Regions from separate parts of the Brevibacillus sp. TJ4 genome, predicted to be linked through region 3. Evidence: riboswitches for the same ligand, from Rfam matches in the RefSeq annotation. Region 3 holds a riboswitch; each other region holds the start of a gene.
The links. A riboswitch is a leader RNA that binds a small molecule or an ion and turns the genes downstream of it on or off. The one in region 3 is predicted to bind S-adenosylmethionine.

Region 1: linked by a shared signal. The riboswitch ahead of ACAF76_RS03185 (2,3-diketo-5-methylthiopentyl-1-phosphate enolase) and the one ahead of ACAF76_RS02390 (sugar ABC transporter substrate-binding protein) in region 3 are both predicted to bind S-adenosylmethionine.
Region 2: linked by a shared signal. The riboswitch ahead of metK (methionine adenosyltransferase) and the one ahead of ACAF76_RS02390 (sugar ABC transporter substrate-binding protein) in region 3 are both predicted to bind S-adenosylmethionine.

What each region holds. Positions count from the first base shown of each region.
Region 1 covers NZ_CP185865.1:690,569-698,599, forward strand. Annotated here, with positions in the region: gene ACAF76_RS03155 (acetyl-CoA C-acetyltransferase) at 1-86, shown strand, start outside; gene ACAF76_RS03160 (acyl-CoA dehydrogenase family protein) at 123-1,901, shown strand; gene ACAF76_RS03165 (arylamine N-acetyltransferase) at 2,032-2,841, shown strand; gene ACAF76_RS03170 (1,2-dihydroxy-3-keto-5-methylthiopentene dioxygenase) at 2,941-3,453, opposite strand; gene ACAF76_RS03175 (methylthioribulose 1-phosphate dehydratase) at 3,469-4,134, opposite strand; gene ACAF76_RS03180 (2-hydroxy-3-keto-5-methylthiopentenyl-1-phosphate phosphatase) at 4,138-4,806, opposite strand; gene ACAF76_RS03185 (2,3-diketo-5-methylthiopentyl-1-phosphate enolase) at 4,803-6,017, opposite strand; SAM riboswitch class I at 6,142-6,298, opposite strand; gene ACAF76_RS03190 (sigma-70 family RNA polymerase sigma factor) at 6,468-6,950, shown strand; gene ACAF76_RS03195 (anti-sigma factor) at 6,940-8,031, shown strand, end outside.
Region 2 covers NZ_CP185865.1:361,718-369,748, reverse strand. Annotated here, with positions in the region: gene ACAF76_RS01635 (DEAD/DEAH box helicase) at 1-194, opposite strand, end outside; gene ACAF76_RS01630 (glycosyltransferase family 2 protein) at 330-692, opposite strand; gene ACAF76_RS01625 (response regulator) at 761-1,468, opposite strand; gene ACAF76_RS01620 (sensor histidine kinase) at 1,499-2,641, opposite strand; gene ACAF76_RS01615 (polysaccharide deacetylase family protein) at 2,654-3,649, opposite strand; gene metK (methionine adenosyltransferase) at 3,837-5,045, opposite strand; SAM riboswitch class I at 5,184-5,284, opposite strand; gene ACAF76_RS01605 (S8 family serine peptidase) at 5,371-7,926, opposite strand.
Region 3 covers NZ_CP185865.1:523,569-531,599, reverse strand. Annotated here, with positions in the region: gene ACAF76_RS02395 (sugar ABC transporter ATP-binding protein) at 1-918, opposite strand, end outside; gene ACAF76_RS02390 (sugar ABC transporter substrate-binding protein) at 998-2,032, opposite strand; SAM riboswitch class I at 2,141-2,269, opposite strand; gene ACAF76_RS02385 (ATP-binding protein) at 2,449-3,708, shown strand; gene ACAF76_RS02380 (hypothetical protein) at 3,774-4,898, shown strand; gene htpG (molecular chaperone HtpG) at 5,057-6,937, shown strand; gene ACAF76_RS02370 (DUF805 domain-containing protein) at 7,011-7,373, opposite strand; gene ACAF76_RS02365 (M20 family metallo-hydrolase) at 7,802-8,031, opposite strand, start outside.

The sequences.
Region 1 (8,031 bases), 170 kb from region 3:
TGAAGCGGCGAGGCGGGAAGTACGGCGTCGTGACGATGTGCATCGGGGGCGGCATGGGAGCTGCCGGCGTGTTTGAAATCACCTAATAACCAACCACTTTACGATAAAGGAGAAGGTTGAATATGGGAGAGACAAAAGAGCTGATTCGCGGTGGAAGTTTTTTGATCGATGCTGGTTCCCCTGATGATGTGTTTGTGCCGGAAGAGTTCACCGAAGAGCAACTGATGATCGCCAAAACGACGGAAGATTTCGTCGTCAACGAAGTTTGCCCTCACCTCGAGGAGATCGAGAACCATCACTTCGACATCTCCGTTCGCTTGCTGAAAGAAGCCGGCGAGCTGGGCTTGCTGGCGGGGGACGTGCCGGAAACGTATGACGGCCTGGGACTGGATAAGGTCAGTACGGCGCTGGTGACGGAGAAGTTCGCCCGGGCGCGCGGGTTCGCGCTCAGCTTTGGCGCACACGTCGGGATTGGCTCGCTGCCGATCGTCTATTTCGGCAACGAAGAGCAGAAGCGCCGCTACCTCCCCGACCTGGCTACGGGCAAACGGCTTGCAGCCTACTGCCTGACCGAACCAGGCTCAGGCTCCGACGCCCTGGGGGCCAAGACGACGGCTGTGCTTTCCGCAGACGGCAAGCATTACATCCTCAACGGGGAGAAGCAGTGGATTACCAACGCCGGATTCGCTGATGTCTTTATCGTATACGCCAAAATCGACGGTGAGAAATTTACCGCCTTTATCGTAGAACGCGACTTCCCGGGTGTATCCTTTGGCGCAGAAGAGAAAAAGATGGGGATCAAAGGCTCCTCTACGCGCACCGTTATTTTGCAGGACGTCCCTGTACCGGTCGAGAACTTGCTGGGCGAACCGGGTCGCGGACACGTCATCGCCTTCAACATCTTGAACGTCGGGCGGTACAAACTGGCGGTAGGCGCTGTCGGCTCCGCCAAACGGGCGCTGGAGATCGCCACGACCTACGCCAAGGAACGGAAGCAGTTCAAGACGCCTCTTGCCAACTTTACGCTGATCAAAAACAAGCTGGCCAACATGGCGATCAAGACGTATGCCGCAGAGAGCTCCGTGTATCGCACGGTCGGGCTGTTTGACACGGCTCTCGGAAGCCTCGGAGACAAGGCGGAGGAAGGGCAGGAGATCGCCAAGGCGATTGCCGACTACGCCATCGAATGTTCGATCAACAAGGTATTTGCGACCGAGGTGCTTGACTACTGCGTCGACGAAGGCGTGCAAATTCACGGCGGGTACGGCTTCATGTCCGAGTACGAGATCGAAAACATGTACCGCGACTCCCGGATCAACCGCATTTTTGAAGGTACCAACGAGATCAACCGCTTGCTCATCCCCGATACGCTGGTGAAAAAGGCGATGAAAGGGGAGCTTCCGTTGCTGCAAGCGGCTGCCGGTTTGCAGGAAGAGCTGATGAGCTACTACCCCGAGGAGATCGAGGATGCGCCGCTGGCCGCAGAAAAGCATCTGCTCGACATGACCCGCAAAATCATTTTGATGGTCGCAGGCTCTGCCCTGATGAAATACCAGCAAGCGATCTCCAAAGAGCAGGAGCTGCTCGCCTTCGCCGCCGACATGCTGATCGAGCTGTACGCGATGGACAGTGTCGTGAAGCGGACGGAAAAGGCTATCGCGGCAAACGGGCTGGAAAAAGAACTGCAGAAGCTCGAACTGACGGCAGTGTACGTACACGAAGCCTTCGATCGCGTGGAAGCGTGGGCGAAGGAAGCGCTGGCCGCGATGGAGGAAGGAGACGACCTGCGTCTGCGTCTGTCGATTTTGAAAAAGCTGACCCGTCGCACCCCGATCAATACGGTTCACCTGAAACGGGCGATCGCCGACCGGGTGATCGAAGCGAACGGTTATGTGGTATAGTTATCTGTACAACGAGAATCAAAGGAGCTGAGATGCATCTCAGCTCCTTTTCATACGCCAGGCTGCCTGACACGCACGCGTGTCGAGTACCTGGGAGGGAGTTTACGTCCAACATGAGGGGGGATGCCGGGTGAGTGAACTGGATGCTCTGTTTCGCAAACGAATCGGGTTTTCGGAAAGCGAGCAGATTTCATTTGATACGCTCAACCACGTTCTGGAAAAGACAGCGCGAACGATTCCTTTTGAAAACCTGCGCATCATTCAAAACAGAACGACCGCGATTACGCGGGAAAACCTGATTGAAAAGATTCTTGCAAGGGGAGAAGGCGGACTGTGCTATGAACTGAACCCCCTTCTCTATCTGTTCCTGGTTGAACACGGATTTGACGCAGTCCTTGCCCTCGGAGTCGTCTACAAGCACGATGAGCAAAGGTTCCAGTCTATCGGGAGTACCCATGTGACTATACTTTGCACATATGAGGGGCAAATGTATGTGATCGATACCGGCTTTGGAGGAAACCTGCCGCTCATGCCTGTTCCGCTATCGGGAGAGACTGTGTCCTCTGCCAATGGCGAATTCCGCATCCGAAAAGTGGACACGGAACATGGCGACTACGCGCTGGAAATGAAGCTAAGGCACAAGGATACGGACTGGAGAGTAGGATATGCCTTCAATTCCACGAGGACGATCACGGATGTGGAAGCATGCGATGCGGTCAGGACGATTATCGAGCAGCATCCGGAGTCTCCGTTTAACAAACACCCGCTGATTACGAAGCTGACAGACAGGGGCAGCGTAACCTTGACGAACCGGTCGATCACGCAGTGGACAGATGGACAGGTTACAAAAGAAAACATCGAGAGCGCACGCTTCAATGAATTGGTAGAACAGCATTTTGGCAATTCCTTTGTGCGAATCGATGATACGCTGTCTCGCTGAATCGTGCGCGAAGCCGAATGAAAAAAACATCGTCGCTGCAAATTGTTCATGCGGCGACGATGTTTCTTTTTTGAGCGAGATATGGTGCCAACTGACGGATTAATAGATCGCTTCCCAGCCGGCAGGAGTGACGAACAGGCGGATCGCCTTGATTTTGCGGTCGTCCATCAGCGTGAAGTAGTGACGGTAGTTCGGCGGTACGGAGATCAGGTCGCCTGGCTCCAGTTCGACGTCGAAATAGCGGCCGTCCTCTCCCTTGATCGCGAAGATGCCGTGGCCGTCCACGCAGAAGCGGCATTCGTCATCGGTGTGGTGATGCTCCTTTTTAAACTTGACGATCAGATCGTCGAGGTTCGGCGTCTGGTCGGAGAGGACGATGATGTCCGCTGTCAGGTAGCCGCGGCGTTTGCTGATCGCCTCGATTTCCGGCTTGAAGGCGTCGAGGATTTGCTGCTTTTCCTCTTCGCTTGGGCTGTAGTTGTCACGCAGATGCGGCTCCAGGCGATCAACGCCCCAGTTTTCGTAAATGATTCCTTTGGAGTCGAGGAAGCTGATGACTTCCTGCGGGTCGCTGATGTACTCGTTGTTGTCGTGGAAACGTACTTGTGCCATGGGAAAATCCTCCTTTTAGATAGTGGTTGTGGTTGTATGGGTATTCACGGCTGCCTGGCGAAGCTGGAGCCAGCGCGCGTGGTACTCAAACAGGAATTCAAATGCTTCGAGATGCCGTTTGGCTTCGAAGTCGTTGCCGCCCCAGGCGTAAATGCCGTGATTGCGGATCAGCACTCCTGGCACCTCTGCCGTAATGACTTTTTTGATGGCAGCAGCCAGGGAAGGGATGTCGGCGAAATTCTCGACGATCGGTACGGTGATCTGCGCATTTTCCTCCCAGATGCCAAGCCCTTTGATCAGCTCTTGTCCCTGGATGGTAAAGGCGCGCTGGCCAAAGTACAGTTCGGAGATCAGGTTGTTCCAGACGGTGTGTACGTGAAAGCAGGCGCCTGCTTGTGGAAATGCTTTGTACACCACAGCGTGGATCAGCGTCTCCGCTGACGGCTTCAGTGAGGTCGCATCGACCGGACGGGAATCCTGGTCGACGATCAGATAGTCCTCAGGCGACAGCTTGGTTTTGTCCTTGCCGCTCGCGGTGACGGCGAATTGCAGCGGATCGTCGGAAATTTTGATCGACAGGTTGCCGCTCGTACCGGGGAACCAGTCCCGGCGGGCGAAGGTCATTTTCACGTCGTCCAGACGGCGGAACGCGTCCAATCGTTGCTCCAGAGTTGTGCTCATTGCTTACGAGACCTCCTGTTTCAAATCGCGCAGAACCGTGATCACGTCGTGGAACGTGCTGAAGGTGCTGTGCGGCAATTGCAGTTCCGCTGCCTTTTGCGCCAGCAGGGAACGGGCGATGACGTAGTCGGCAATTTTGGCCCCGGCCAGATCGGTGATCGAATCGCCGATCACGACGCGATAGTGCTGCGCCGGGTCGTAGCGGCGAATGATCGTCGTCTTGCACATCCCGCAGCCGTTGTCGCAATGCTCGTCGCAGGAATGAGGCCAGGTGATGCGGATGCGTTCGCCGGAAAAATCGCTGCCGTTGCAGTAGAGAGGTACACCCGCCAGGTCGAAGGGAGCGAGCAGGGGCTCGAGGAAAAAGTCGATGCCGCCGCTCGTAATCAGCCATTCGATGCCTTCCTCCCTGCAAAAGCGGATGAATTCGGGGAAGCCGTCACGAATTTTGGCTTCCTCCAGAATAAACTGGATGATCTCTTCCCGCTTGTCGGAGGGAATAAGCGCAAACAACTGGCCGACCCCCGACTGGATCGTAATTTTTTGCGTCAAGATTTGCTCGATCAATGTTTCACATTCGGGAGGAGCGAACTTTCTCACGATGGATACAATATTGTCTTTTTCGGTAATGGTTCCATCGAAGTCGCAAAACAGGACGAGCTTTTTGCTCATCGTCCGCCACCCCATTTCTCCAGGGCTAGCGCCAGCTCGGGCGATTCGCTCGCCGCTTCGGCGAGGCTTTGGCCAGACTGGACAGCCCGGATCGCGTCGACGAAGGCCTTCCCTCCGGCGGCTGCGCCACCGGGATGACCGTGGATGCCACCGCCCGCGTTGACAATCTGGTCTGTGCCGAAATCAGCGTACAACTGCGGCACGAGACCCGGATGAATGCCGGCGGACGGGACAGGGAAGGAGCGGCGCACGCCTTCCAGCGGTGCTGTCAGGTTTGCAGCAAGCTGCAGCGCCTCTTCTTTGTCCAGTGCCACATTGCCGTATGGCGAAGGGAACAGGACCAGGTCTGCTCCGGCGATCCGCATCAGCTTGCCGAGAAGGAGCGGCGTGGCGATTCCGTAGTCCGGCGACGGATAGTACGCGCCGGCCAGCGCCGGATGCGCCATGATCGGCACGTGTACATCGGGGTCTGCCGCCAGCCGGTGCAGGGCGTCGAAGCCAAAGGCAAGCACGTTGAACAACAGGCAGTCGGCGCCGGCATCGACTGCACGCTTCGCCTTTTCGTTCAGTTCGTTTACCGGTCCGGTCAAATTCGCGGCGTAGAGGACCGGCTTGCCCGTTTGCGCCTCTGTCTCGATCGCGATTTGCTTGAACGCTTTGATCCGCTCCAGAAACGGCGCGCGCTCGTCGGCAAAGAAAATTTCGTCGTCCTTTACCAGATCGACCCCGCCCAGCGCCTGGGCGCGAAACTGCGTTTGCAAGTCGTCAAAGGGCATTCCCAGGCAAGACTTGAAAATGCTCATCAACAGGGGCCGACCTTCTGCTTCCAAGCGGCTGCGTACACCCTCGATGCCGAATTTGGGTCCGGGAAAGGCGTCCAAAAGCGCGTCCGGGAGCGTGATGTCTACGAGCTTGATTTTGCCGTCCATGGACAGCTTGCCGAAGATGCCGGTCAACAGGGACGGAATATCAGCGGTAAAATTGCGAACCGGATAACTGACCGTAACCAGTCCTCTTTGTTGTCCGTCCGGCAGCGTTTCCAGCACGTCTGCTTGCACGGCCCGGCCGAGATACGGCTGCAATTCTGCCTGTTTCGCCGCAGGAAGGTCCGTCCAGGAGCCCACCGTCATGCCGACAGCGATTCCTTCTGCTTTTTTGAACAGGTCTTTGGCTTGGGTCAGATACGTTACCAGAATGCGTTGTTCACTCATTGGCGGTAAAAAGCCTCCTTTATGGCTTCCAGAAGCTGGATGATCGTCTGAACTTGACCACGAAAAAAGCCTCCCCAATTGGATAGGGAGGCGGTGACTGCATGCAAAATGCTCTTGGTATCGCCTCTCATCTCTCGGGTCAGAATGCAAGATGGACGAAAATGTGTCACGCCACCTTGATTCTTATCCGCTGGAATTAGCACCGTTACGCTCTTCGTGCAGAAGCAGCGCCGGTTGCCGGGCATCATAGGGCCAGTCCCTCAGCCAGCTCGTGATAAGAGTTATAAGATTCATCCGTTACGTCGCGTTTCGGATTACACCCATGATATGACGAGATGAAACGAGAGTCAATTGCGATTTTTTGAAAAAAGCAGGTGAAACTTTTTTCCGCGTTTTGCGTGGTAGGAGTGGAAAGGGTGTGAAAATCTTGGGGATGTAGGCTTGGAAGACGTGTACCGGATGTACGTAAACGATATTTTCCGCTATCTGTATCGACTCACTCGGGACGTGGGACAGGCGGAAGATTTGACCCAGGAGACATTTTTTCGCGCCTACCTTGCCTTGGACGATTACCGCGGTGAAAAGGTGCGTCCCTGGTTGTTCAAGGTAGCCTACCACGCTTTCGTGGATTGGCACCGCCGGCGGATAAAAAGTCCGCTGCAGTTGACGGGATGGTTGCCGGAGCAGGCTGACCGCCATGCGCAAGACCCGCAGGATGCTTTGGTATCAAAGGAGCAGATGGATACAGCCATCCTGTACCTGGAGTCTTTGCCGGAGCTGCAAAGGCAGTGTGTGGTCCTGTCTGCCATGCACTTGAGCTACGCGGAGATCGCCGAGGTACTTGCCGTGGAGACGACAGATGTCAAGCGGGCACTGTTTCGCGGGCGGCAGAAGCTGCGAAAGATAAAGGAGCGTGATCGGGATGACGAATAGGGAGAACGAAGACAGGGAAAAGCGAATGCTGGCCTATTTGCGAGGCGAGCTGCCTGCTGACGAGGAAGAGCGGCTGCGGGAAGAGCTGCTGCGCGACGAGGAGTACGCAGAGCGGATGGAGCGCCTGCTTCTGGGTGAAGAGGAGGGAGTACGGCCGACGACAGAGGAGGTCAGGCTTCCCGAGGAGCGCCAGCAGCTTCTGCTGCGCCGGGGAAAGTGGCGGATGCGCTTTGGCAATGCGGGCTTCACGCTGGGGATCGCATTTTTTGCCGGCGTGGTGATCTGGTTTGCCAATGTATTGTTTGGCTACCCCATTTACGACGATATGCACCGGGTTGTGAAGAGCGTCTTCAACTTTACCCAGCCGGGTGTCAGTGTCGGCAGCAGCGGATCGCAGATTGGCCTGTTCTACGGCAACATCCGGATGGAATTGCGTGAGAGCGTAGGCAACAGCCAGCGCAATGCAGGCTATCTGGAGAGCAAGAATGTTTTGTGGAATGTTCAGGTACAGCCGAAATGGACGAATGGCGCCAGAGACATGAAGCTGTTTTTCCGCTATCCGACAGAGGCGTCAGCCGGTGAAGAGACAGATTATCTGCGCAGCTCCGCCTGGAAGACGATGGACACACTGCCGGAAGGAACGGTATCGCAACTGGCGATTTCCTTCGACCGCTTTTTGACGTATCAGCAGTATCAGCAGCTCATCTCTCGCCATCTCGGTGCAGATGAGCACCAGTCTATCTGGTTTGCGGTCGATACGGGTCAGGAGGCAAAGGATCACGATGAGAGTGCAGGCAACGTGCTGCTGTCCGCAGGAGATGTATGGGGATTTGCTGAAAGGGAGCTTCATTACGGCGACAAACCGATTCTCGAAAACGGCGAGGGAGAGCGCAGGGAGCAAGCCTTTTTGGACGAGATGAAATTTCTCGTCGAGAAGAAAAGCATGGCTACGAGCATCGCCAGACAGTTGATGTACAACGAGCCCGCGATCGAGGAGCGCTATGAGTATGTGCGGGAGAACGGACTGCGCATTTACGGCGCTGTCATCACCGGACCTACGAAGGAACTGCTTGCGCTCAGG
Region 2 (8,031 bases), 160 kb from region 3:
CGGCATTGCTCTAAACGGGCATTGACCCTTTCACGCATCGCAAAAGCCAGAGCCAGTGAAGGCGTTTTTCCGACGATGTACAACTGGCATCCTTCCCGCTGCTGCCAAAAACTCCGATCTGCGGCAAAACAAGGGGTGACGTACGCCTGCACATTCTCCTGGCCCGCTTTGACATACAGTAAGTACTGGAGCATCCCGCTTCCCCTTTCGTTCCTTTCTTTGCCATCAGTTTGCACAAAGACAGCAGGGGGACGCAAAAAATTTTGAAACAAAAAAAGAGTGCACCTGGCACTCTTCTCGTAAACACATATCTTCCCGCTTGCTTGCTGTTACGCGCCCGCTTCTTTCTTTCGCAAATCGATGATGATCGTCGAGCGAGATGTGCTGTCCTGTCCGTCGTCCAGCCAGCAGTAGGGATAACGCTTATACAAAGCCGCGATCTGCGGTGTATCATCGATCGATCCTTCATCATGCAAGGTGATGCGGACGGGTTTGCCGCTCCAGTACGAGCGAAACAACAACAGCCGAACGGTCGATTCCAGCACCTGCTCGGAATCCCGCACGAGCAAACGGTAATGTACATACGGATACTCGACGCCGCTTCTCATCTGTTTGGCCCATCTGTCGAGCAGCATAACCAACAATGAGGAGCAGACGTATACCGCCAATAGCCATATTGCCATCTCTGCCATCACGGTCATACCTCCCCTTGCTTTCAAGGTATGCCGGATGGCTTGATTAGGGTACCTACGGAAACAAATTAAAGCTTCACCCAACCATTTTTGATGGAATTGACCACTGCTTGTGTCCGGTCCTGTACATTCAATTTTTGCAAGATGCTGCTGACGTGGTTTTTCACGGTCTTCTCGCTGATAAACAGATACTCGCCGATCGCCCGGTTGCTCTTCCCTTCCGCCATCAGTTGCAGCACTTCCCGTTCACGGCGGGTCAGGGATTCAATAATCTTCGGATCGACGGTACTTCCCTCTTCAATGGTGAAGGTACGCTCACTCGCTCCTTCTTGCTCGCTCAATCGGCGAAACTCTTCAATCAGTTTCCCCGTAACCTTGGGATGTATGTACGCTCCCCCGCTTGCTACGACACGTACCGCTTCTACCAGGTCACTGGTACCCATTTCTTTCAACAGGTATCCGGAGGCTCCAGAGCGAAGCGTGCGATAGACATAACCCTCGTCGTCGTGGATCGAGAGCATGATCACTCTGGTTTGGGGACTTACGGAAATGACATTTTCCGCTGCAGACACGCCATTTATATTGGGCATGTTGATGTCCATCAGGAGAACGTCCGGCTTGTACTCTTCTGCCAGCTTGAAGGCTTCTCCACCATCCGCACCCTCTCCTACAACTTTAAAATCTTCTTCCATCTCGAGTATACGCTTAACTCCTTCGCGGAATAATTGATGGTCATCTACAATCACAATACGCAATTCCTGTTGGCTTTTGTCCATGTTTCATCCCCCAGTCTAAGTTCTGTTGTGCTATATTTTCAGCGGTATTTGGAATAAAACTTTTGTCCCTTCACCTGGAACGGAATTGACTTCCATCTCACCCTCCAGCAGTTGTGTACGCTCTTGCATACCCAACAGGCCGAATGATTTGCCTTTGACCAGTTTCTTTTCCATGTCAAAGCCGACTCCGTCATCCTTCACTACCAGCCGGAAGGAGTCTTGCAAAAATTCAAGTTTTACCTGCACCGTATTCGCCTGGGCGTGCTTTTCGACATTGTTTAAGCATTCCTGCACCAGGCGGAACATGGCAGCCTTTACAGAACTGCGAAGAGGCGGTTCCACACCAAACACAACCAGGTCGATCGAGGCCTTGATTCGCTCCTCGCATGTCCTGATGTATTTTTGCAGCGTGGGGACCAATCCCAGATCATCCAGAGCCATCGGGCGCAGGTCAAAAATGATTCGCCTCACATCGGCCAAACTCATGCGCACCATCTCTTTTAGTTCGTGCAGCTCCATTTGCGCTTCCAGAATCCGCTCATTCTTCAGCATCTTTTCCACAATCTCGGAGCGCAGCACCACATTGGCCATCGACTGTGCCGGACCGTCGTGAATTTCCCGCGCTACCCGCTTGCGTTCTTCTTCCTGGGCCTGAATGACCTTCAGTCCCATCAGTTGATGCTGCTTCGCCGATTCCAGCGCTTCGCCGATTTTGCTCAGGTCGCCGGTCAGGTAGCCAAGTACGACTCCCATCTGGGAAACAAGCGTTTCCGCCCGGATAATCGTTTCCTCCAAGGCGCGAAGCTGACGCTCCAGATCGTTGCGTCTGCGCTTCAGATTGTTCTCGCGTTCCCGGAAAATGGAGAGGTCCACCTGTATGCGGCTGGCCTCTTCGTAGGCAATGCGTATGTCTTCTTCCGTGTATTTATGGAAGTTGCGGCTCACCAGGACAAGCCGGTCGCGCGACTTGCGATAGGACAGTTCCAGCGCATCTACTCTTTGAATCACTTTGGCAATTTCCTGACGCAGCTCGTGGAGGTCCAGCTTCATCGCATTTCCTTGCTGTCTGGCATGTTCGGCTATTTCAAAGATTTGTGTTTTACTCGCTTCGACCGTTTCGATTGTTCGTTTGATAACCCCATCGAGCACGCTGATGTCGATTGTTTTGTACATAATGACTCTCCTTCAATTTCTCGCTTTCGTGAACAGTTGATGGAGCTTCGTCATATCCACTTCACGCGTGCCAACATCAAAACGAGGGATCGCAAAAGGGTCTGTATCGCTTGTCACAACTCCCGGATTCGAGTTGAAGACGTACTTGTATCCCGCTTGCTTTGCTGTTTCCTGAACAACGGGATTGGTGTACCCGTAAGGAAGCGATATTACTTCTATCGGATGATTGAGCCATTCACTTAAACCAATTCGAGACATACTAAAATCTACGTACAAACGATCCCGATATTCCTGCTCGGCCTCGAGTCGCTGCAGTTCCTCCAGGTAAACAGGCGCAGTCACCGGACCCAAATCTCCCCATTCATTGCGGGCCTCTTGTGCATGCAAGCTGTATGTGTGGGAACCGAACTCAGCCAACCCGGTCGCTCGCATCTCCAAAAGCTGTGGACGAGTGAGCGGAGGGGTCATGTTTTCACGCTTTCGCTCTGCCACATCACGCAGCCGACCTGCGATGACAAAATTCACAGAGGGAAAACCGTATGTACGCAATATGGGAAAAGCGTCCGTGTAATAACTTTCATAACCGTCATCAAACGTAATCAGCACTGCATTGGGAGTAGTCAGGCTCCCTGTGTCCATGAAATGCAAAAATTGTTGTAAGGTAATCGGATTGAGATCATGTTCTTTCAAAAAAGACATCTGTTCCGCAAATTGCTGCAGTGAAATGGCAAACGGCTGATCCGAATGCGCATCCACATGGTGATACGATAACACGACAACCTGATTGCGATACCAATGCATCGGAGACGCATCAGCATCTGTAGGTGATATTTCGTTTGCCTCAGAAAACACCGTTTCACTTGTGTTTATAGACGTTGCAATGGACGGAGAAGGTTGCATGGAAGACGTGTTTTTTTCATTTTGTTCTGGCCTTGCCAATACTCCTACCGACACCACAACGAGGAAAAATGCCATAAACACGAGAAGGAAAAGCCTCTTGTTAGGCAAGTCGATCCCTCCTCTTTTCTCCATCTATGAGGATTCGACACTGATCAATCAAATTCCTTTATCGGCACCGTTCCAATCGATGCCAATCCAACAACTCGTCCTCAGATTACACCACGTATTGTTATACTATAGACGTTATAAACGCAAAAAGGGCCCGGTAGTTTCTACCAGACCCTTGCCTATTTGCTTAGCCCAGGCTTGCAGCGTCTTGCTTCAAAGCATCTGCCTTGTCTGTGCGCTCCCAAGGAACATTCAGGTCGTTGCGGCCGAAATGACCGTATGCAGCAGTTTGTTTGTAAATCGGACGGCGCAGGTCGAGCTGTTTGATAATGCCAGCTGGACGCAGGTCAAAATGCTTGCGAACGAGTTTGACCAGCTCTTCTTCCGCGATCGTTCCGGTACCAAACGTGTCTACTGCGATCGAAACAGGTTGAGCTACCCCGATAGCGTACGCCACCTGAACTTCACATTTGTCTGCCAGACCGGCAGCGACGATATTTTTTGCGACATAGCGAGCTGCGTACGCTCCGGAACGGTCCACTTTTGTCGGATCTTTCCCGGAGAAAGCACCACCGCCATGGCGTGCATAACCGCCATACGTATCTACGATAATTTTGCGGCCAGTCAAACCGGCGTCTCCTTGAGGTCCGCCGATTACGAAACGGCCTGTCGGGTTGATGAAATACTTGGTTTCTGCATCGAGCAGTTCAGCCGGCACAACAGGCGTGATTACTTGTTCCAACAGATCTTTCTTGATTTGTTCCAGGCTTACTTCGGGAGCATGCTGGGTAGAGATGACGATCGTGTCGATCCGTACAGGCTTGTCCCCTTCGTATTCAACCGTAACCTGTGTTTTACCGTCCGGACGCAGGTAAGAAAGCGTGCCGTCTTTGCGCACTGCTGTCAAACGGCGTGCCAGTTGGTGTGCCATGCTGATCGGCAATGGCATCAGCTCCGGTGTTTCGTTGCAAGCAAACCCGAACATCAGGCCTTGGTCACCAGCACCAATTGCTTCGATCTCCGCATCGGTCATTTGTCCTTCGCGTGCTTCCAGCGCCTGGTCAACACCCAGGGCAATGTCAGCAGATTGTTCTCCGATAGCAGTAATAACACCACACGTATCTGCGTCAAATCCGAATTTGGCACGATCATACCCGATTTCGCGAATCGTTTCGCGCACCAGTTTTTGAATGTCGACATAGGTGTTGGTGGTAATTTCACCCGCGACGAGAACGAGACCGGTCGTTACGGACGTTTCGCAAGCGACACGAGCGTTTGGATCTTTCGCCAGGATTGCATCGAGAATGGAATCAGAAATTTGGTCACAAATTTTATCCGGATGCCCCTCGGTTACGGATTCAGATGTGAACAGACGACGACCTTTTTGCAAAGCCATGAGAAAATGACCTCCTTTGACCTCATACAAATAGTGTGGTAGCCGAGTCGGGATTTTATCGACGTAAATGCAGGCAAAAAAAACCTTTTCCGCCTTTCTCTGGAGGAAAAGGTTTGCGCGCTTTATGCTTCCTTCATCCTCTTATCGGCCAGAACAGATGTCCGTTCTGCTGGTTAGCACCGCTCTAGTCGGTTGCCGGGCTTCATCGGGCCAGTCCCTCCGCCTGCTCTGGATAAGAGTATCCATTACGGATTATAGGATAATTGTTTTTCCTATCTGTGTCAATAGAGATTTCGCGTGTCTGGCACCCCAGTCAGCCCACTCGCTACAAGGAATAGGCCTTGGCCAGGACGACGACTACTTCTGCACGTGTAGCGATTCCGTTTGGCTTGAACTGGGTTCCGTAGCCGTTCAGCCATCTTCTCGCAGACAATGCCTCGATCGCAGGAGCAGCCCAGTGGTTCGTCGGTACATCGCGATACCGTGATGTCGAAATCGAATTGGTCAGGATGTTGTTCGCCCGCGCCACCATGACCGCCATCTCCGCACGGGTGATCGGCTGGTCCGGCTTCATCATCCGGTTGGTATACCCGCGGACAATGCCGAGTTCATACGCGAGCCCAAGGTTGTTGTAGGCCCAGTGCCTTTTCGGCAAATCGGCAAAAGACGCCTTGCCTGAATAGGTACCTACCCGCTTGCCGCTGGCTCTCATCGATTGAATCAGCATCGTCGCAAATTCCGCCCGTGTCACAGCGCGATCAGGCTGGAAGGTCGCATCCTGAAAACCGTTGACAATTCCTTTTTGGCTGAGACGGGCGATTTCGCTGCGCGCCCAGTGTCCGGAAATGTCGCGGAAGCCGGCGATCAGCGGCTGTTGATGCAGGGTCAGACGATACGTGTCGTACTTGAACGGCACAGCGCTGTTCAAACGGATGTAATACCTGCCCGGCTGCAAGCGAATGCCGATGATCTCTTTGCCCTGATCCGACAGCTCCGCTACCCGGTTCGTCGAAATGAGCATGTAGTTGGCATCGCTGTTGTACAACGCAAGCTGCATGCCGCTTTTCACCGGAATAAAAGGTGCGCGAATGGTGACATACGATTCCGTGGACACGGTGAACTGGAACCAGTCATAATCACCTGTCGTCGGCAACGTACCCGTCATGGTCCCCGAACCGCTCAACGGGGTAGCCTGGCGATATGTGTCATTCGGTTCGTTTTCATCTGTCTTTACCGGCGTAAATCCTACATTTAGCTGATACTCGCCGTTCACTGCATTGCCCTCATACTCGCGGACGAGAATGTAGTATTTGCCCGGCGATACCTCTTTTTTCACCCGCTCCGACGGGTCTTCACGATCGCCGTTGTCATAGACCGGGTCCCAGGTTGTCTGGTTCCCCTGCTGCTTGCCGAGACTCAGTACGATATCCATTCGCTTGTTGTCCGGTATGACCGAGATGTCGAGCAGGCCGTATTCCCGCACGTAGTAGGAGAACCAGTCCTCGTCGTTTCGTCCGTGAAAATTTCCAACTACGCTGATCTGGTTGCCCACCAGCGGCCTTGCCGTCCCCATCGTATCATTCGGTTCATAACGATCCGGATTGATTTGGAAGCTGCTCGTCAGCACATACGTAAATTGTGAGACACCGGCATTTCGCACGAGTTTGATGTTCATCCGCCCGGCCTTCGCCGGAACAGTCAGCGTCCCGCCATTTCCGACGTATTGCGTGATCGGATCGCGGTTTTCCGAGTAAAAGGTAGCGGCAATGGACGAAGCCACTCCGACGGAAACCGATGCGCGCAATGTCACCTTTCCGTCGTAGGGGACGTCCATCCAATACCAGTCCACCGTGTCATTCGGTCCCAGGTTGCCCCGGATTTGCGACTCGATGGGAAACGCCTTGGCGGACGAGAGCGTGTTGTTCGGCTCCAGAAAGTCCATCGACATCGGACTGGTTACTGCCTTGTGGACATTGAGCAGGCCGTAGCCGGTCTCCCGATCCCAACCGCGGGTCCCGAGATCCGTAGCCGTCTGATACAGCAATTGCCGTACATCGAGCGGCGTCAGCTTGGGATGGCGCGCCAGGATGAGAGCTGCAGCGCCGGCCACTTGCGGAGCCGCCGCCGAGGTGCCGCTAAACGAACCGTATTTGCCGCCCAATTTGGTCGTGTATACATTCAAACCGGGAGCCATCAGATTTAGTTCCGGGCCGATATTGGATTCATAGATCGGCTGGTTGTTTCCTCTTACCCCGCCTACGGCGATGACGGTGGGATAGGCAGCGGGATACGCGACCCGATCCCCTTCGTTGCCGCTCGCTGCAACGAGGACAGCTCCCTGTGCTTCTGCACGATTTACTGCATCTGTCAGTGCCTGGGAATACGTCATGCTGCTTACCGACATCAGGATCACCTTGGCACCGCGATCCAATGCCGTGTGAATCCCTCTGGCGACGATGTCCAGGTTTGCAGCAGCGGCATTCTTGTCCAATATCTTGATCGGCATGACACGTGCGTTCCACAGTACCCCGGACACACCGATGCCGTTGTTTCCTTTGGCAGCCAAGACCCCGATGACTTCTGTCCCGTGGCCGTTGTCATCCTGCGCGGATTTCTGCGGATCGACCAGATTCACGCCGGGGACCAGGTTCTCTTTCAGATCCGGGTGATTGTAATCGGCACCCGTATCCAGGACGGCGATCAAGATCGACTCGTTGCTCGTCACTGTTTTCCAAGCCGCGTCGGCATTGATCTGGCTGATATGAATCTGATTGGAAATATGCGGATCACTCGTTGCGTTGGCCCGTACAGGACGGACGTCGGCCAGCAGCAGTGTGAAGGCCAAAAGAAACGAGAGCATGCCTACTGTCCATTTTTTCATGTAATACAATCCTTCCTTCCCCCTCCTGCACGATGGTGCACTTGTAAGGAAATCGGGTAGTCTCTACTCCAGTCTATTAAGCATACGAAACATAGCGAATGTTCG
Region 3 (8,031 bases):
CAGCGGGTCCGCGCCGAACAGCAGCCGTGCCAGCTCCGTCTTGCCTGCACCGACCAGGCCGACGATACCCACGATCTCCCCTTCGCGCACGCTCAAGTCTGCACCGCGAACCTTGCCGCCCCGGATACCTTTTGCCTCCAGCAGCAGCTCGCCAATCGGCACCTCCAGCTTGGGAAACTCCTCGGAAAAACTTTTGCCCAGCATATGCGAGATTACTTCGTCCATATCGGTCGACTGCGTCTCCCCTGTAAACACGCGCTGTCCGTCACGCATCACTGTAATCCGGTCGCAGATTTGAAAAATCTCCGGCAGGCGGTGAGAAATGTAGATAATCCCTACACCTGCTTGTTTCAATTGATCGATGATGCGAAACAGCCGCTCGCTTTCCCGTGTACTCAGCGGCGCGGTCGGCTCGTCAAAGATGACGAACTTGGCCTGCTGGGCAGCGGCTCGGGCGATCAAGATCAACTGCTTTTCCGACAGCGTACATTCCTCCACCTGCTTTTTGACCGGAATGACAAAGTCAAAGTCCTTGAGAATCGCCTCCGCCTGGTCGTAGAGCTGCTGCCAGCGGATCAAGCCTTTTTCCTTGGAGGCGACCATCTGATCGAGCAAAATGTTCTCCGCGACACTCAGATACGGAATCAGAGCGGTATCCACTTCCTGATAGACGCACTGCACGCCGAGTTTTTTGGCGTCCTGCGGAGATTCGATGCGCACCTGCTGGCCCTCGATGGAGATCGTCCCTTCATCCGCCTGATAGGCGCCGGTCAAAATCTTCATCAGCGTGCTCTTGCCTGCCCCGTTTGCTCCGAGAAGTGCGTGTACCTCGCCCGCCTTCACCTCAAAATCAACAGAGCGAAGCGCCGGGACTCCTGAGAATTGTTTGCTGATTCCTGTCATGTTCAAGTGGGACATGGATACACCCCCTTATAATAGGAAGATTCCCGTCCATTGACGACAACGGCGGGAATCTCCAGTTTTGCACGCGCCTTGCTTATTTACCCCATTCGGTCACGTATTCCGACAAGTCGCCCATCGTAACCTTTTTGTCGGTCGGCAGGTCATCCTGCTTCACCAGCACCGGATTCAACTGCACTTTGTCCGGCACCTGCTCCCCGTTAATCAGCTTGAACACGGTTTCTGCGTGTACACGGCCGATGTTGGACGGGTCTACGGCTGCTGTCGCTTTCCACGGGGAATCGGCTTCCTGCATCAACTGCAAGTCTTCGTCGCTCAGGTCGATACCGTATACTTTGATCTCGGTGCGTCCAGCTTGCTGGATCGCGCGAGTAGCTCCTTTGGCGAATTCATCCCAGGCTGCCCACACCGCAGTAATATCCCCTTTGTTCGGGTATTGGCGCAGGATCGCTTCCATTTGCGATTGCGTGTCCAGGGCGGTGTTGTTTGTCGCGCTGCCGAATGCGGCAATTTCCTTGATGTCCGGATATTTCTTCAGGAATGCTTCATAGGTAATTTGACGTTTTTCCATCGGGGCAAAGCCTGCGACCCAGATTTTTACGATATTGCCCTGACCGCCGATATCTTCAGCCATCTTTTCGAGGCTCAGCTCTGCCAGCTTCTGGTCATCCTGCTCTACGACAGGTACGCCCGGAATATCGATGTCGGTGTCGAAGAGGACCACCGGAATGTTTTTGTCAACCGCTTTCTGTGTACCTTGCTGCAGCGCTTCTGCCGTACCGTGGTCGATCAGGATGCCGTCAAAATTCTGGTTGACTGCTGCATCCAGATTGGAAGCCATTTTCGACAAGTCAGTATCGGCATTGAATACGGTCAGTTGGCCGCCGTTTCTCTCTACTTCTGCTTTCACGCCGTTGATGTACTGGGCGGAGAAAGTACCCACGTTTTGGCGCATGACCAGCGCGATTCGCTTGCCTTGTTCTTCGGCTGGCGCGGCGCCATCCCCGCCTGCTCCGGTGCTGCTGCCTCCGCTGCCGCCGCTTCCGCAAGCCGTCACCAACAGGGACAGCCCGACGACCAAGGAACTAATCACACTAAAACGCTTTTTCATATCGATTTACCCCCTATTATTCGTTCTCTGTACCGCAGGGAAGGGAAAGTACCGCGCAAAAAAGCCTCTTTCATATCAGAAAGAGGCTTCAATCAGCTTGATCTTCACCTCTTATCTGCCAGGCAAGTCATACGCTCACCTGTAGGAATTAGCACCTTGGCACGCAGTGTCGTCGACCGCACGTGCTAGGTTGCCGGGCTTCATAGGGCCAGTCCCTCAGCCTTCTCTGGATAAGAGAAACAGTATTTTTTGAACCTTCATACCAATCTATACAGAATATAAGGGAAAGCGTATCCCGCTGTCAACGGCTAACTTCATTTTAACAACTAGTTACAATATTCAGAAAGAGATTGCCTGTTTTGTGTTGAACTAAATTGGAAAATCGTTATATTCTGCGCAAAAAACGGTGATGCCTCGTGCCAATTGTAAAAGAAGTGATCCTGCAACTATCGTTCACCCTTATTCCCTTTGTCTTTTTCCACCTCTATTACCGCGACAAGGCCACCAATTACAGCCGGCGCTTCATACTCGGCACCAGTACTCTCTGCCTGTTTTTGGCGATGAGCTTCTCTGCCAGCGTTGTCGAAGGCATCATCTTCGACATTCGCTACGTCGTGCTGTTCTTTGCGCTCGTCTTCGGCGGCATCAAAATCGGACTGATCGTGATGGCGGAATTTATCGCGTATCGCATGTACCTGGGCGGGGAAGGAGCTCTGGCAGGTATTCTTATCGTGATCTACAACTTTTTCCTCTCCATTCCCATCGCCAATCTGTACCGGCAGCATCGCGGGGCTATGGTGACGCTTGTGGTAGGCATCTTTTTCTCCATCGAGCCGCTGATTCTGACCTATTTGTTCTTCCCGGACTATGTGATGGAACATTTCCTGTTCCACATTTCGGTCATTCCTGTGCAAAATTGTCTCGGCACCTGTCTGCTGCTCACGCTATTCAAAAAGTCAGCAGAAGAGAAAAGCGTGTTTTTGCAACATGCCCAGAACGAAAAAATGACGACGATGAGTCATGTCGCGGCTTCTCTCGCTCACGAGGTGCGCAATCCGCTGACGACCGTAAAAGGCTTTCTCACCCTGATTAAGGAAACGCCGGACGATACGGCCAAGATCAGCCAGTACATCACCATTTGCCTGCATGAAGTGCAAAGAACCGAGTCCATCTTGTCGGAATATCTCTCCATTTCCAAACCGATCACCGCCCGGAGCGAACGCGTGAACGTGTCGGAACAGCTCGTGCTGATACGCGAAGTGATGATACCCTTTGCCAATATGAACAACGTCGAGCTGATGCTCTACAAACCAGATACACCCCTGTACGTGACAGCCAACCCGGACGCCTTCAAGCAGGTGCTCGTCAATTTTATCAAGAACGCGATCGAAGCCTGTTCGGATACCCAATTCGGTCGCGTGACCCTGACGCTGCACTCCGTCGATACCGACATCATTCTGGAAATCGAGGACAACGGAATCGGCATGGACCAGGAGCAGATCAAACGCCTCGGCTCCATCTACTTTTCCACGAAAACGTCCGGCACAGGTCTCGGACTTACCTACTCGTACCGCGTGATCCACCTGATGGGCGGACAGATCGCGGTGAACAGCAAGCCAAACGCCGGAACCACCTTCATCCTCACTCTCCCCCGGCAGGCGGAAACCGCGGGATGAGATGAAACCCGCCGCCCTTGCAGATCGTATACAGTTCCATACAAAAAGGGTGAGGAGAGATTGCAGTGATTGAGATGCGCGGGGGGAAAGACCTCAAGTATTCCAGTGAATTGCCGGCGTGGAGCAAATATGCGCACGCCGCGCTGTTTGCCTTTTTGGGACTCGTCTGTCTGGCCTTTTTGGGCGCAGGATTGTACATGCTGACAGTTGAGGATAACTGGACGGTCTCTCTTGTGTTTTTCCTTTGCTTCGTACTTTTCATCTGGGTGATCTGGTTCGGCTCCCGCTTTCTCAAGCTTCAGTATACGTTTCTCGTACAAACGGAACTGCGCGAAGACGGCTATTACACGCTGGTCATAAACCGCAAGACCGGAGAAAAAGAGGAAAATCTGATTTCCTTTTCGCAAATGAGCGAGGTGCTGATCGGGAGGCTGACTCGCTATGTTTCCGTCGCTGGTCAACATCACCGAGGATACTACGCCAATGGCGCGAGAATCATCATGGTCTGGCGCGACGAGCAAGGCCGGACGCAGTATGCCATGTTTTCCGAGAACAGACAGGACTATCTGGATCAATGGATCCATCGCTTCTACGAACAGCAGATACCGGTGTATACCACCGAGGAAAATCTGAACCGCGTCCAGCACACCCACCTGCCGGAGGCATATGAACAGATTCCAAAGGACGCGCACAGTGGAAAGCCGTTCTTTCGTACCGACTTCCGTACGAATGATACGGCGGCTGACTGGCAAAGCGAAGGAATGAGAAAACAGGAGGCCGTCGAGCAGGCGCGTAACGATGCAAAATTCTTCCGTCCGGTCTTTCTCGCAACGATCGTATGCAACTTCCTGGTCGCTTGCTTGTGGATGCCGCACTGGCCGGTTGAAGACGGCGTATTCAGTGACAATGCCCCGACCTTCCTGATCGTGCTGCCCAATATTTTTTTGATCGTGTGCTCACAGTCGTACTGGCGAAAACGTACGAAATGGTACCGTCCGCTGCTGGATACGCTCATCCTGCTCGCAGTTCAGACCTGCGGCATGGCAGCCTCCCTGCTCTACCGGGATACATCTGCCACTCATTTTGAAGCTCTGGCAGTCGATGCAGTGGCAACAGGCATCTTTTTGTGCATTGTTTTTTTCGTCATCCGCATCGCCACTCGCAAGCGGAAAGTCCCACAGGCAAAATAGTCCTCTCCCTGCATAGCAGACGATATTGACAGCAAAAAGCGGTTATTGCTATAAAAAAGAAAGAATAGCACTCAAGGAGACAGAGTGCTAACCATGCTGCTATACCTGTCCATTCATACCCCAATCTCGATTCTGGAAGGGAGAGCGAATGTTTTTCTATGGAAAAGAAGCAGTTTCAAGCCGAATCCAAGCGACTGCTGGAGATGATGATCAACTCCATCTACACGCAGAAAGAAATCTTTCTTCGCGAGCTGATTTCCAACGCCAGCGACGCGATTGACAAAATCTACTACAAGGCCTTGAGCGACGACAGTCTCGTTTTTGACAAAGATCGTTACTACATCAAGGTGATTCCCGACAAGGCAAACCGCACGCTGACCATCCTCGACACGGGGATCGGCATGACCCGGGAAGAGCTGGAAAGCCTTTTGGGGGTCATCGCCAAGAGCGGCTCGCTCGCATTCAAGCAGGAAAATGAGGCAAAGGACGGGCACAACATCATCGGTCAGTTCGGCGTCGGCTTCTACTCCGCCTTCATGGTGGCAGACGTGGTTACGGTCATAAGCAAAGCGCTGCATGGCGATGGCGCGTACAAATGGGAGTCCTCCGGCGCAGACGGCTACACGATCGAGGCGGCGAAGCGCGATTCCGTCGGCACGACGATCACCCTGAAAATCAAGGAAAACAGCGAAGAAGAGAACTACGACGAATTCCTCGACGAATACCGTCTGCGGGCGATTATCAAAAAGTATTCCGACTTCATCCGCTACCCGATCAAAATGGATGTCACGAAAAGCCGGCTCAAGGAAGGCAGCGACAGCGAGTACGAACAGTACCAGGAGGAACAGATCATCAACAGCATGGTTCCGATCTGGCGCAAAAACAAAAGCGAGCTGACCGACGAGGATTACGAGAATTTTTACCGCGAAAAGCACTACGGGTTTGACAAGCCATTGAAGTCCATTCACATCAGCGCAGACGGGGCTGTCGTCTATCAGGCTGTTCTCTTTATCCCGGAAAACATCCCGTTTGACTACTACACCAAGGAGTATGAGAAAGGGCTCGAGCTGTACGCCAATGGCGTGCTGATTATGAACAAGTGCGGCGATCTGCTGCCCGACCACTTCAGCTTCGTGAAAGGGATGGTAGATTCCGAGAGTCTGTCGCTCAATATCTCCCGCGAGATGCTCCAGCATGACCGCCAACTGAAGCTGATCGCCAAAAATATCGCCAGCAAAATCAAGAGCCAACTGCAAACCATGCTGAAAAACGAGCGGGACAAGTACGAGCAGTTTTTCAATGCGTTTGGCCGCCAGTTGAAATTCGGCGTCTACAACGATTTTGGCAGCCACAAGGACGTGCTCCAGGATCTGTTGCTCTTCTACTCTTCCAGGGAGAAAAAGCTGGTTACCCTGGATGAGTACGTCTCGCGGATGCCGGAAGAGCAAAAGTACATCTATTATGCGACCGGCGCGTCGATTGAGCGCATCGAGAAGCTGCCGCAGACGGAAGCCGTCGCGGAAAAAGGCTACGAGATTTTGTACCTGACTGAAGACATCGATGAATTCGCCATCAAGATGATGCGTACCTACAAAGACAAGGAGTTCCACTCCGTATCGAGCGGCGACTTGGGGCTGGAATCCGAGGAAGAGAAGAAGGATACCGAGGCGCAGAACAACGAGAACAAAGAACTGTTCGACTACATGCACAGCCTGCTGGAAGGAAAGGTTACAAAGGTCCAGGCGTCCAAACGGCTGCGCAGCCATCCCGTCTGCCTGTCGACGGAGGGCGAAGTGACGATCGAGATGGAAAAAGTCCTGAATGCGCTGCCCACGAACCAGAATGTTAAAGCGAACAAAGTCCTGGAAATCAACCTTCAGCACAAAGTATTCCAGTCGCTCAAGGACGCTTTCGAACACGACAAGGCGAAGCTGAAACTGTATACCGCTCTCCTCTACAACCAGGCACTGCTGATCGAAGGGCTGCCTGTGGAAGACCCGGTGCAGTTTACCAACGACATCTGCGAGATTATGGTGTAAGAGATGCCATGCACGCCTACAAGCGAAAAAAGCCTTTGCCCTGCTGACAGGGTAAAGGCTTTTTTCAATCCGATTACACGAGCGCGCCCGCTTCTTCCTCTTTTGGATTTGGGCCGTACTGGTTCGAACCTTTGCTGTCCTGACACAAGAATACGAGCAAAATAATCGCACCGATGAGTGGAATCAGCGAGATCAGAATCCACCATCCACTTCTGCCGGTATCGTGCAGTCTGCGAATCGTAACCCCCAAAGAAGGCAACAAAAGAGCAAGGGAATAAATGCCAGTCAAAACTTGTGTAAGACCGATCAGGCTTTCCAAAATGTACAGAATCAGATAACCAATTGCGTAAAACAATGTATACATCCAATACTCTTTACGTCGTGCTCGACCACCAAAAACCGCATAATCCTTAACGACTTTCAGAAACCATTGCATGCCAAAACACCTCCTTCCAAACCATATAATTACAGTTACTGCATCATTCTACCATTATAATTAATAAAGAAAACCCAACTTTAGTCTTAATTTTCCATAAAATTTCATTTACTTTCTGTAAACAAAACCTGCCGCCCGTCCTTTAGTTGGACGGGCGGCAGCAGTTGTTCGCCAACTCATTTGCGGTTATTTGTCTTGCATATCCTGTCCCATACGGCAATTGAAGAACTTCGCTTAGGCAACGACAATCTCAAGCCTGCGAAGCGAACTAGCCGGCTCACTCTTGCCGTTTTTTCCTATGAGTAAAACAGCGTACAGACAAGCTAAAAAGGGGGCGCTCTGTACGCTCCGTTTTTGCCCCTACGGAAAAATGCACTCCTTATTAACTAGTTCGTTAGTCCCGGTATTTTGGCAGATGCTCCCAACAGTCAGCGTGCCTCCTTCGACGCAATGCGCAAAGCTGTACGATACAAAAGCTCTGTTCCCAGCGCGATGTCTTCCGGTGCAGCATATTCCCGGGGATTATGGCTGATTCCGTCGCGGCAGCGGACAAAGATCATTCCGTAGTCGCAGACATAGGAGAGGGCAAGTGCATCGTGGAATGGACCGCTCATCAGCTCGGGCGCTGCGACTCCGAGCGCACTGCACTCCTCCCGCA